DNA from 2 places in the Exiguobacterium sp. s46 genome. Region 1 is predicted to be linked to the other one. Evidence: riboswitches for the same ligand, from Rfam matches in the RefSeq annotation. Region 1 holds a riboswitch; the other holds the start of a gene.
The links. A riboswitch is a leader RNA that binds a small molecule or an ion and turns the genes downstream of it on or off. The one in region 1 is predicted to bind S-adenosylmethionine.
Positions count from the first base shown of each region.

Region 2: linked by a shared signal. The riboswitch ahead of KNQ08_RS11165 (methionine ABC transporter ATP-binding protein) and the one ahead of msrA (peptide-methionine (S)-S-oxide reductase MsrA) in region 1 are both predicted to bind S-adenosylmethionine.

Region 1 is NZ_JACSMY010000002.1:292,351-295,520, reverse strand. It holds gene KNQ08_RS13045 (C40 family peptidase) at 1-67, shown strand, start outside; gene KNQ08_RS13040 (putative quinol monooxygenase) at 126-419, opposite strand; gene KNQ08_RS13035 (M20 metallopeptidase family protein) at 497-1,675, shown strand; SAM riboswitch class I at 1,738-1,841, shown strand; gene msrA (peptide-methionine (S)-S-oxide reductase MsrA) at 1,936-2,466, shown strand; gene KNQ08_RS13025 (winged helix-turn-helix domain-containing protein) at 2,697-3,170, shown strand, end outside.
Region 2 is NZ_JACSMY010000001.1:2,167,514-2,170,683, reverse strand. It holds gene KNQ08_RS11175 (thymidine kinase) at 1-266, shown strand, start outside; gene KNQ08_RS11170 (alpha/beta hydrolase) at 339-1,097, opposite strand; SAM riboswitch class I at 1,165-1,266, opposite strand; SAM riboswitch class I at 1,516-1,619, shown strand; gene KNQ08_RS11165 (methionine ABC transporter ATP-binding protein) at 1,706-2,734, shown strand; gene KNQ08_RS11160 (methionine ABC transporter permease) at 2,724-3,170, shown strand, end outside.

The sequences.
Region 1 (3,170 bases):
ACTTCAAATCAACTCGATTTATGAACCGCGTTGGCAAGAGCATTTCCTCGGATTTAAATCGATGTAAGACAAAAAAAGACGAATCCGTCGAAATCGACGGGTTCGTCTCTTCTTATCGCAATACGTTAAAATGTCATCTCGACGTATTTCGTTACTTGTCGATCCATCAAGTATAACTCGATCTGTTCACGGTAGGCTTTATAGTGATCGGATGCGATATGCGCTTCAAGTGCCTCTTCATCCCGATACACTTCATACAGCATGAATTGATGCTCATCCTCGATCGATTGATGTAAGGAATAACGTAAGCACCCTTCTTCTTTTTGTGAGGCATGATAGACCGTTTGTAGAATCGGGAAGACTTGATCCGCAAGTCCTGCTTTGATTGTAAGTACAGCGTTGACGACGATTTCTCCCATGTTTCATTATCCCCTTTCGTGATTACCTGTATCTGTACCCATTTTCACGAAAAGACACACGTCAAAGGAGCTTGAAGATGCAAACTCAACTTTTTGAAGCACTTGAACAATTCGAACCGACGATGATCGCGTTACGTCGTGATTTTCATCGACATCCGGAACTCTCTTTCCAGGAAGTCCGCACACCAGAACGAATTGCAAACTTTTACGCGGAGCAGGGCATCCCTTATCAAACAGCCGTCGGAGGTCGTGGTGTCGTCGCGACGATCGAAGGCAAACAGCCTGGTCCGACGATTGCGGTCCGTGCAGATTTCGATGCTTTACCACTTCAAGAAGAGACGACGCTTGCCTTCCGGTCGATCCATCCCGGTGTCATGCATGCTTGCGGGCATGATGGTCACACGGCAATGGTGATGGCCCTGGCTGCTACGCTCTATCCGTTACGTGATCAATTGCAAGGAACGATTCGAATCATTCACCAGCATGGTGAAGAGGTCTTTCCCGGTGGAGCCATCCAAATGATTGAAGCCGGTGTCCTCGAAGGTGTCGATGCGATTTTTGCGACACATCTCGAAAATGATTTACCGGTTGGTACGATTGGGTTTCGGGAAGGACATACATTATGTGCGATCGACGAATTCGAAATCATCGTTCATGGTCAAGGCGGGCATGCCCAAGCACCACATAAAACAAAAGATGCGCTCGTCGCTGGAGCGCAGCTCGTCTGTAACTTACAGCATCTCGTTAGTCGACGGGTCGACCCGTTCGAGCCGGCAGTTCTTGCAATTGGTTCTTTCCATGCGGGAACGGCGCCGAACATCGTCACGGGTGAAGCACGCATCGTCGGTGAAATTCGGACGTTCAATGAGACATTGCGGCATCAGCTCCGGCAAGAAGTCGATCTTGTCGCCAAAACGACATGTGCCGGCATCGGTGCTACCTATTCAATCGACTTCACGACGGGTTACCCGGCGCTCTGGAATCATCCGGACGAGACAAAACTTGTTCAGGAAGCCGCTTCTTTCTTACCGGAAGCATCCGTCCGGGCACTCACACCAATGATGGCTGCGGATGACTTCGCGCATTATCTAACACATGTCCCGGGAAGTTATTTCTTCACTGGCTCCGGATATACGGACGGTCGCGTCAACTATCCACAGCATCATCCGCAGTACGAAATCAACGAACAGGCGTTGTTGATTGGTGCGAAGACACTCGGAGCGACGGTTTTACGTGCCTTAAAACCTAAGGATTGACTTTATTTCTGTGTGAATGGTATCATCACAACAATGATAACGAATGACATCAACTTCATATACCCTTATCAAGAGTGGACCGAGAGATCTGGATCGATGACGTCCCAGCAACCTGCGCATAGCAAGGTGCTACGACCAGCAAAGCGAAAGCTTTGGTTGATAAAAAGCGGCGACTCCTTTTGCAACCAAGCGAAGGAGTCGTTTTCGTTTTCTCGCTGTCAGACATACAATGGGGATTTCCCACGGAGAGGAAGAGACAGATGGAAAAAGCAACATTTGCAGGTGGATGTTTTTGGTGCATGGTGACACCGTTTGAAGAATTACCAGGAATCGAGGGAATCGTATCAGGTTACATGGGCGGACACGTCGACAATCCGACATACGAGCAAGTCAAAACAGGAACGACGGGACATCTCGAAGTCGTCCAAATCACGTTTGATCCGAGCCTGTTCCCGTACGAGCGTCTGCTCGAACTCTACTGGCCACAAACGGATCCGACGGATGCAGAAGGTCAATTCCAAGATCGCGGCACGCAGTACGCACCAGCGATCTTCTATCATACGGATGCACAGCACGAAGCAGCGATCGCTTCCCGTGACGCCCTTGCTGCAAGCAATCGTTTCAAACAACCGATCGTGACGCGGATCGATGCCGCTTCTGAATTTTATCCGGCGGAAGAGTACCATCAAGACTTCCATAAGAAAAATCCAGAACACTATAAAAAAGATCGTGCTGCTTCTGGTCGCGATGCTTTCATCGAGCAGGAATGGAAAGATACGACGACGGTCTAATCACTTCGAACCATATACAGTAGCTGAAACTGATTTCAAACATCTCGTTCTTACCCTACTTTCAGTAAAAAGTGGAGGATGATCGAGATGTCGTGGAATCAGTTTTTTTTGTATGTAAAAAAATGATGTCTTCTTTACCAACACCCTTACATAAATTTGTAATCGTTTACAAAAGAAGCCTTTTGTTTTACGGTTAATAAAAATTAACCGGTTAAAAAGGAGATCAGTGCATGGAACAAAAAGCGATTCACATGTTAGAGAACTATGAACAGTTAAAAGTGATCAGTGATCCGTTACGAACAAAAATCCTCATGTTTCTCGTCGAAAAACCACACACGGTACATCAGTTAGCCCACTTGCTGACGTTATCCCGCGCGAAGGTCCTCTATCACGTACGGGAACTTGAAAAGCATGACTTGATTCGTCTCGTCCGTACGGAAGAACAGGGCGGCAATCTATTGAAATACTATCAAGCGATTGCTCGAGGATACATTCCTGCCGATCATCTACTGAACTTCGTCGAGACGAATGAAGCGACCCGGCAGTCGTATCTTGAGGTACTAGACCGGGCAAAGACACGCGTTCTTACGGCTCCGACAGCTACTTTTTCTCCTTCATCTTCGAACATCGAGGACTGGATGAGCTTATCACTTCAAAAGGAACTGGCGATGTCTGAAGCCGATTTTCGGCAGTTTGCTACAAAA
Region 2 (3,170 bases), on a different contig from region 1:
ATCAAGATTTCCGGGCAGAGCCATTCGGCAAGATGCCGGAATTACTGGCGCGCGCAGAATTCGTAACGAAGCTGCAAGCCATCTGTCTTTCATGTGGTGATCCGGCTTCCCGGACACAACGGTTGATTGATGGAAAACCAGCGAACTACGATGATCCGATCATCCTAGTTGGCGCTTCAGAATCATATGAGCCACGGTGCCGCCATTGCCATGAGGTGCCTGGAAAACCGAAGCCGCTCCAATCGGTGCAGCACCAAGAAAATTAAAAAAGACGAACCGGTCGCGGTCGTCCTTTGATGTAACAGCTATTCGCTTCTAAGTGAATAGCTGTTTTTTTATTATCCCGTTTCCTGTGAGAACCGGCTTGAGCGTTCGATAAAACGGATCGTCTCACGAACGATCAAATCCTGATCATGATCGAGGGTCGCGACGTGGTACGAGTTCAGTAAACAGTAGCTTCGTTTATCATTCGTTCCGATGTGCTGATGCAGATAATCCGAGCTCGACGGCGGGACGACGTGATCGGTCGCCGAGTAGAGAATTAATGTCGGCAGAAGGATCGATCCGAGGCGTCCTTTCGTCTCATCCATCAGACGGACGAGTTCGAACGCACAACGACTTGGAACGAGGTCATAGATGATTTCGAAAGCAGACCGTTTGATGTCCGGTGCCCCTTCTGGTAAATACTCTGGACCGTCCTCGAACGAAAGTGCTTCGTAAGAAGGAACGGAAAGAGCAGCATTGATCGTAATGATGCCGGCAAACGGAATGCCGTCAGCGGCGAGCGACAGTGCAAGCGTCGCACCCATCGATTGACCGATGACGAAGACTTGATCGCATGTTTCTTGTAAACGTTCATAGCCGTCTTGCAGGCTTTGCTTCCAACATCGAGCAGTCGATTGTTCAAACTCGCGGACGTTCGTTCCATGTCCACGTAAGCGCGGGGCATAGACGGTAAAACCTTCAACAGCGAATGCCTCACCGACGTCCCGGACACTTTGCGGAGTGGCGTTAAAACCATGACAGATTAGAATGCCGATCGATCCACCTTGAAAATAAAACGCTTCAGCACCAGTCAATACAGGATAGTTCATCATTACTATTTTTCCTCCATTCATGAAAAAAACTCGTCGACGTCACTGCTTGGACGCCCACGAGTTTTTCACCGTATCATCCAAAGCCGCGCTTTGCTGGTCGGAGCACCTTACAGATTGCAGGTTGCCGTGAAGTCATAGAGCCAGGTCTCTCGTTCACTCTTGATAAATATCATATTGGAATTGTCGGAATAATCATTGAAGCGATGGTAGCACGACCAAAAATGACTTGTCAAATCTTTCTTGACGAATCATGATCCGTTGAGTAAGCTAACTCATAACTTGTTCATCCATCGATATGCGCCAAATGGATTATTTTTGCAAAGTTGGTTGACTTTTAAAGTTTCGACCCGTAATGTAAAAATTAGTTTTACGACATAAGCAACAACGCAACAACACACATACGAATTTCATACCGCAATACTTATCCAGAGAGGTGGAGGGACTGGCCCTACGAAACCTCGGCAACAGACTCATTATGAGCACTGTGCCAATTCCATCAGACAGATGTCTGAGAGATGAGTAGAGTGGATTCTGCCACTGTGCGGATCCAGGTCTCTTCTTGTTTCTCAAGAAGGGACCTTTTTTGTTGAATGAAGGGGGAAAACGGAATGATCGCATTTCATCAAGTCAAGAAAACGTACGTCACGAAAGATCAGACGATCGCAGCGCTCGACGGTGTCGACCTGACGATCGAAAAAGGCGAAATCTTTGGTGTCATCGGCTTTAGCGGTGCCGGAAAAAGTTCACTGCTCCGCTGTGTCAATCTATTAGAACGACCGACGTCAGGAACGGTGACGGTCGATGGAGAAGATTTAACGCAACTGTCTCCGAAAAAATTGCGCCAAGCAAAACAACGGATCGGGATGATCTTTCAGCACTTCAATCTATTGAATGCGAACACGGTCTTTACGAATGTCGCGAAACCACTCGTTCTCGCAGGCGTCAAGAAAGACGAAATTCGCCGCCGGGTGACGGAGTTACTCGAATTCGTCGATCTCGCGGACAAGGCGGATCATTATCCGGATCAATTGTCGGGTGGGCAGAAACAGCGCGTTGGTATCGCCCGGGCACTCGCGACGCAACCTTCCGTCCTCTTATGTGACGAAGCGACGTCAGCACTCGATCCCCAAACGACACATCATATTCTCCAGTTATTAAAACGGATCAATGCCGAGTACGGGATCACGATTCTCTTGATCACCCACGAGATGGGCGTCATTCGTGAAATTTGTGACCGGGTCGCCGTCATCGAAGCTGGAAAGTTGATCGAGTCAGGAACGGTCTTCGATGTCTTTTCGAATCCAAAGACCGAGACAGCGAAAAACTTCGTTCGCTCCGTCATGCACGACGAGATTCCAGCATCGATTCGCCAGTTGATCGAGTCCCGGAATGCACATCCGATCTATAAGATTCATTTCCTCGGACATCACACCGGGCAGCCGCTCTTATCGCAAGTTGCGAAACGCTTTGACGTCGATGTCAACATCTTGCACGGTAGCATCACGGAGTTGCAGGAGACACCGTTTGGCACTCTGCTCGTTGAACTGATCGGTGAGCCGGCTGAAGTAAAACGAGCGTTACACTACATCGATCAGGCACAGGTGACGGTCGAGGAGGTACTTGCCCATGCTAGTTAATTACAGTGATATCTGGACAGCATTTTTACAGACGATGACGATGGTATCCGTTTCGCTCTTATTCTCGACATTGATCGGCTTACCACTCGGGATCCTGCTTGTCGTCACGCGAAAAGGAGCATTGCTTGAAAATGTCCCGCTGTTCACGTTCTTCAACAGTATCGTCAATATTTTCCGCTCGATTCCGTTCATCATCTTACTCGTCGCGATCATCCCGTTGACGCGCTTGATCGTTCAGACATCGATCGGAACAGAAGCCGCCATCGTCCCGCTCGTCTTTTACGCTGCACCGTACATGGCGCGTCTGATCGAGAGTTCTTTACTCGAAGTCGATAAAGGCGTTCTTGAAGCAGCAGAAGCGATGGGCGCGACACCGTTTCAAACGATTTTCCGCTTCCTCCTGCCGGAAGCACTCGGTTCACTCATCCTGAACTTA